Spirosoma aureum: one gene and its partner. The protein of the gene in region 1 binds, or shares a complex with, the protein of each later gene. Links are inferred from orthologs where the notes say so. Each region holds a gene or a part of one and is shown in the gene's direction. Other genes may lie near its edges. The genes, in order: carB and carA.

Evidence for each region.
Region 2: the proteins of carB (region 1) and carA are in contact, whole or in part, in a solved structure (PDB 1KEE), measured with the Escherichia coli proteins. The link is inferred for Spirosoma aureum from one-to-one orthologs.

The regions. Positions count from the first base shown.
Region 1 is NZ_CP050063.1:8,679,590-8,683,319, reverse strand. What follows is about bases 295-3,696. They hold carB (carbamoyl-phosphate synthase large subunit), read left to right. Parts: upstream 295-619; coding sequence 620-3,496; downstream 3,497-3,696. Also shown: G8759_RS34770 (hypothetical protein), read right to left, coding at 1-254; G8759_RS34760 (DUF4394 domain-containing protein), read right to left, coding at 3,718-3,730. UniProt on the Escherichia coli protein: Large subunit of the glutamine-dependent carbamoyl phosphate synthetase (CPSase).
Region 2 is NZ_CP050063.1:159,860-163,013, reverse strand. Bases 20-2,845 are described here. They hold carA (glutamine-hydrolyzing carbamoyl-phosphate synthase small subunit), read left to right. Parts: upstream 20-793; coding sequence 794-1,897; downstream 1,898-2,845. Other genes in these bases: G8759_RS00585 (AAA domain-containing protein), read right to left, coding at 1,929-2,845; rplQ (50S ribosomal protein L17), read left to right, coding at 20-706. In the rest of the region: more of rplQ, read left to right, coding at 1-19; more of G8759_RS00585, read right to left, coding at 2,846-3,154. UniProt on the Escherichia coli protein: Small subunit of the glutamine-dependent carbamoyl phosphate synthetase (CPSase).

The DNA.
Region 1 (3,730 bases):
TCCGAACTGCCTGCTTCGGAGAGATAATTGATAGCCCCGCCCATGTTCAGATCGATTGCCACCCGAACTTTATCATTACCGATAAATAGTCGATTCTGCGCAACGGGCTGGGTTTGTGGCGGTAGATTCCCCGGATTGGTAGGTGTAGTAGGAGGGGTATAAGGAGCTGTTGCTGGATACTCGCGTACACAGGTAAAAGCCAGCATGCTAACCGCTACACACAGGAAATAAAGGTAAAATCGAGTTCGGAACATATATTAAAAACTTGTTAATCAAAAATACGAGCCTACCCGACGTTTTCCAATTATTATTATTTACTGACCTGCCAATTTCGTTGCGCTAATTGGTACCTTGATGCAAAAAAATAGCGTCTGCTGAAGCTGAACCTAAGTCATGGCCATTTCGTAGTTGCCGGAATACGAGTGACCTATATCGAATAATTATATCGAATCGGCCTATTTCTAAAATTCCCCTTTTCCATTCCCGCTGAAACCCCTAATTTTGCAGGATTTTTGACCACCCCATAACGGATTGGTTGTCAATTAGCCACAGTTCGTCAATAGTTAATCGTTCATCATTCATTCGGGACCGCCCACGCGGTTCATTGTCCCGCTGAAAAATGCCCAAAAACGCTCAAATCCGCTCGGTTCTTATTATCGGTTCTGGCCCTATCGTTATCGGACAGGCCTGTGAATTTGATTATGCCGGTTCTCAAGCGGCCCGTTCTATTCGGGAAGAAGGTATTGAAGTTGCATTGATTAACTCCAATCCGGCTACCATCATGACCGACCCTATCAACGCCGATCATGTCTATCTGCTGCCGCTGGAGAAAAAGTCCATTGTTGAAATCCTGAAGAAACATCAGGAAATGGGACGGCCCATCGATGCTGTTTTGCCGACGATGGGTGGCCAAACGGCGTTGAACCTGGCTATCGACTGCGAAAAGGCTGGTATCTGGGAGAAGTTTAATGTAAAAATTATCGGTGTCGATATTCGCGCCATCGAGACGACCGAAGACCGGGAGAAATTCCGGTTACTGATGCTGAAGCTTGGTGCAGGCGTTTGTGAAGGACGCACCGCCCGGTCTTTTCTGGAAGGGAAAGAAATTGCACAGGAAATAGGATTTCCACTCGTTATCCGGCCATCGTTTACACTCGGTGGCACGGGGGGCGGCTTTGTTAATCATCCTGAAGATTTCGATAAGGCACTCACCGCCGGTTTGCACGCATCGCCTGTTCATGAGGTGCTGGTTGAGCAAAGCGTGATGGGTTGGAAAGAGTATGAGCTGGAGTTGCTGCGTGATAATAATGGCAACTTTATCATCATCTGCTCCATCGAGAACTTCGATCCAATGGGTATTCATACCGGCGACAGCATCACTGTTGCTCCGGCCATGACCCTGCCCGATACCCTCTACCAGAAAATGCGTGATCTGGCCATTCGGGTAATGGCCGGTATCGGACAGTTTGCGGGAGGCTGTAACATTCAGTTTTCGGTGAATCCGCAGACCGACGATATCATCGTTATCGAAGTAAACCCACGTGTTAGCCGATCGTCGGCGCTGGCGTCGAAAGCAACGGGTTATCCGATTGCCAAAATTGCCGCTAAAATGGCCGTTGGTTACAACCTGGACGAGTTGATAAACCCAATTACGGGCACGACATCAGCGTTTTTTGAACCTGCTATCGATTATGTGATCGTGAAAGTGCCGCGCTGGAATTTCGACAAATTTCCGGGTGCCGACCGTTCATTAGGTCTGCAAATGAAGTCGGTTGGTGAAACAATGGGTATTGGCCGTAATTTCCAGGAAGCCCTGCAAAAAGCCTGTCAATCGCTGGAAATTCGCCGGAATGGTCTTGGCGCCGATGGCCGTGAACTGACCGACCGCGATGCGCTGACCCAGAGTCTGGCTCATCCGAGCTGGAACCGTCTGTTCCACATCTACGATGCGTTCAAAGCCGGTATGTCTTTCCGGACTATTCAGCAGCTAACCAAAATAGATCCGTGGTTTCTACACCAGATCGAAGAGTTGATTGAGCTGGAGCGCGAGATTGAACAGTACGATCTGGATGATCTGCCGCCAGAACTGCTTCGTATTGCCAAGCAGAAAGGCTATGCTGACCGCCAGCTTGCTCACCTGTTGCAGGTGAAAGAAAGCAAGATTTATGACTACCGCCAGACGCACAATATCCGGCGCGTGTTTAAATGCGTGGATACCTGTGCGGCTGAGTTCGAGGCAAAAACGCCCTATTACTACTCAACGTTCAACAACCAGCTGCCGATCACAACCGACCGGCCGGAGCCTGTTTCTGATTTGCCGGGTAATGAATCGGTTCGGAGTAATCGGAAGAAAATTGTCGTGTTAGGTTCGGGACCAAACCGCATTGGGCAGGGCATTGAGTTCGACTATTCCTGCGTGCATGGCGTGTTGGCCGCTAAAGAAGCGGGTTATGAGACGATCATGATCAACTGTAATCCGGAAACTGTCTCGACCGACCCCGATATTGCCGATAAGCTGTATTTCGAACCTGTCTTCTGGGAACACGTTCACGCCATTATCATGCACGAACAGCCCGAAGGCGTCATTGTGCAGCTAGGCGGCCAGACGGCGCTCAAAATGGCCGAAAAGCTGACTCGCTACGGTATCAAGATTATCGGTACCAGCTGGGAAGCACTCGATCTGGCTGAAGATCGGGGCCATTTCTCCGATATGCTGCGCAAACTCGATATTCCGTATCCAAAATTCGGAACAATTCGCGAGTCGGAAGGAGCCATTGAGCTATCGCGGGAGCTTGGTTTCCCGCTCCTGGTTCGTCCAAGTTATGTGCTTGGTGGGCAGAATATGAAGATCGTCATTAACGAGAACGAGCTGGAGCAGCACGTGATGAAGATTCTGAAGGATATTCCGGACAATAACATCCTGCTCGATCACTTCCTGGAGAATGCGATTGAAGCTGAAGCCGACGCAATCTGCGATGGCGAAGATGTTTATATTATCGGCATCATGGAGCATATCGAACCGGCTGGTATTCACTCGGGCGACTCCTACGCGGTTTTACCAACGTTTGACCTGAGCGAGAATGTGATCCGACAAATTGAGGAGCATACCAAAAAGATTGCCGTTGCCCTCAAAACGGTTGGGCTGATCAACATCCAGTTCGCCATTAAAGACGAAGTAGTTTATATCATCGAAGCCAATCCGCGCGCGAGCCGGACGGTGCCGTTCATCTGTAAAGCGTATCAGGAACCTTATGTCAACTATGCAACGAAGGTGATGCTGGGCGATAAAAAGGTGAAGGATTTCGACTTTAAGCCGGTGAAGAAAGGCTACGCGATCAAGATTCCGGTATTCTCATTCAGCAAATTTCCGAATGTGAACAAGGAACTTGGCCCCGAAATGAAGTCGACCGGTGAAGGCATCTACTTCATCGATGATCTGACGGACGATTATTTTCAGAAAATATATTCCGAACGGAATCTGTATCTGAGCCGGTAAAATACATACGGCTTGTTTGTTAGGGTGTCAGTTTCCTAAAACTGACACCCTATTTTATTGTAGCTTTTTGTACATGACGGACTATTCTTCCGCGACTTTAGTATCGAAAAAGCCAGCTGCCCTCTACGCACACTCTGTCTGGTAAGCTGCCTACGTTGCGCACAAAAAAGCCCAACCTACTCACGCAGATTGGGCCGATAATTAATAGTTGGATTATGTCGTTAGAAACCCAGG
Region 2 (3,154 bases), 8.5 Mb from region 1 along the record:
GAACTTGGCGTCTTCGCTAATCCTGCACAAGCGGATCGAGACGACCGTAGCGAAGGCGAAAGAACTCCGCAAATTTGTGGAGCCTATTTTAACGCGGGCTAAAGACGATACCTACCAGAATCGTCGGGTTGTGTTCCAATCACTGACCAACAAAGAAACCGTAAAAGAACTATTCGGAGCTGTAGCTGATAAAATCGCCAGCCGTCCAGGGGGTTATACCCGGATCATCAAACTGGGTAACCGGTTAGGTGATAATGCCGAAACCTGCCTGATCGAATTAGTTGATTTTAACGAAATTCTGATTTCGGCTGCTGCTGAAAAAGCTGCATCAACGACCAAAACACGTCGTAGCCGTCGTGGTAGTGCTCGCCCAGCGGCTGAAGCTGCTCCTGCCGCCGAAGCGACCGAAGCTCCAGTTGCTGAGGTTGTTGCTGAAGTAGCTCAAACAACGGGTGATGACCTAACACTGATTGAAGGTATCGGACCAAAAATTGCTGAGCTGCTAAACAACGCTGGTATCACTACGTTTGCACAATTAGCTGCTTCAGAAGATGAAGCTGTTCAGCAAGTGCTGGCTGACGCCGGTTCTCGCTTTAACGTCCATGATGCAACAACCTGGAACGAACAGGCTGCTCTGGCACGTGATGGCAAACTAGACGAACTGAAAGAATTACAGGATCGTTTGAAAGGTGGTAAAGAAGAATAATTGAGTGATCTACCAACCAGTCATATAGAAATGGGTTAGCCGCACTGGTTAGCCCTTTTTTTTAGTCTTTTAAGCCAAAACGCATAAATGAAACATACGCAGCAACCTGAGGCCTTGCTTGTTTTGCAAGATGGTACCGTATATCGGGGATTAGCACTTGGTAAAAAAGGTACAGCCGGCGGAGAAATTTGCTTTAATACTGGCATGACCGGGTATCAGGAAATTTACACCGACCCATCTTATTATGGGCAGGTTATTATCAATACCACATCGCACATCGGAAATTACGGTGTGTTGAATGATGCCGAACAGGAGTCTAATAGCGTCAAGATTCGGGGGATGGTTTGTAACTTCTTCTCAAATATCCATTCTCGCTATACGGCCGATGGATCGCTTCAGGATTACTTTGAAAAGGCTAATATTGTTGGTATTCATGGTGTCGATACGCGGCAACTGGTACGCTATATTCGTTCGAAGGGCGTAATGAACTGTATTATCTCGTCTGAAATACTTGATCCGGTCGTTTTATTGGCAGAACTGCATAAAGTGCCCGATATGGAAGGGCTTGAACTTTCATCGGAAGTAAGCACAAAGGAATCGTACGAGCAGGGCGATCCGGATTCAAAGCTTCGGGTAGCAGTTCTGGATTTAGGGGTAAAGCGTAGTATATTGACCAACTTCAATGAGCGTGGTGTATTCTGCAAAGTGTTTCCGGCCAAAACACCATATAGTGAATTAGAAGCCTGGAAGCCGAATGGCTATTTTATTGCCAATGGTCCCGGTGATCCCGCAGCGATGCCTTATGCCGTTGAAACCGTAAAGCAGGTATTGGATGCTGAAACGCCCATGTTTGGTATTTGCCTAGGCCACCAGATCTTATCGCTGGCAAGCGGTATTTCGACCTACAAAATGCATAACGGCCACCGCGGCCTCAATCATCCGGTCAAGAATTTGATTACGGGCCATTGCGAAGTAACGTCGCAAAATCACGGGTTTGCGGTGCGGGCCGAAGAGGTCATGGATACGGCTAATGTTGAGCTTACTCACATTAACCTGAATGATAAAACGATTGAAGGTATTCGTCGGAAAGATAAGCCGGCCTTTTCGGTGCAATACCATCCCGAATCGTCGCCGGGGCCGCATGATTCGCGCTATCTGTTTGATCAGTTTGTTGGCATGATGAATGAATAAACTAAAAAAGCCTGGATTCGTCCAGGCTTTTTTAATTACCGGCTGATCGCCAGAATTCCCGGCTCCAGAAGCGTTGGAAGGGCCAGTTCCTGGCTCGAAGCGCAATCGGTAAATAGGCGTGTGATTGCTTCAGCGACTGTTGGTAATAGGCCTCATCATCGGTTAAAACAAGCGATTCATAAACCCCGTCAGCTTTAACCGTTAAGTCTGCAAAAGGAAGTTCGGGCTGCCAATCGGGATGCTGTACTTCTAATTGAACTTTTAAAAGTGAATTGATCGCCGGAGTCGGATTGGCCTGATAATAAGGTTCAAAACCTCCCTTGGCTACATTGAGAGCGTACTCAAGGTACGAGCGCAGTAACCTGGGGCCTTCATGCGCAGCCTCTGTCACCTTAAGTTGTTCGGGCCAAAGGCTGGTAACAACATACACACGCTCACGTGCTCGCGTGACAGCTACGTTCAGGCGATTGGCACCTCCTTTTGTATTTAAGCTACCAAATTGCATCGAAAGCCGTCCACGTTCGTCAGGAGCATAACCGATGGAGAAAATAATAATATCCCGTTCGTCACCCTGAACATTTTCGATGTTTTTTACCAGCAAAGGTGCCGGAAAGTCCCGCTCAGAATCAGCAGAAGACAGATTAGACATGCCCGCTGACTTGCTTTCCAGCATATCCTGAATTAGTTGCTGTTGTGGGTAGTTAAACGTCACAACACCGACCGATCGACCGGGCATTTCAAGGGCGATTTGATCGAGAAGTTCCAGAACGGCTTCGGCTTCGGCGAGATTCGCGTTTTTATCCCAGATGCCTTTAACGTTCAAATAACGGATAGCGGGTTCGTGCCGATTGGCATCGTTGAAATAAGGCAGGAGTTGTAATTTGTTCTGATAAAAATGCTGATTCGAGAACGTGATGAGATCTAGAGAGCGGCTACGGTAGTGCTCCGTTAGCGAAATCTGCGGCAGTTGCTGTGCTGCTAATTCAAGTAACGATTCAACTTCAAGCGCGGTCGGAAGCGTTTCATCAACTGCTTCCGGATCGTCTAACTGAACACGATAAAGATCACTAGGTCGAAGTTGTTGATTATCGCCAGTGACAACGACCTGCTTAGCCCGAAACATCGCTGGAATGCCATTTTCTGCGAAGCACTGGGAAGCTTCGTCGAAAATGACGAGATCGAAAAGCCCTTCGCGAAGCGGGAACATTGCCGATACTGATTCGGGTGAGGCAAGCCAGCAGGGCACAAGTTTAAAAA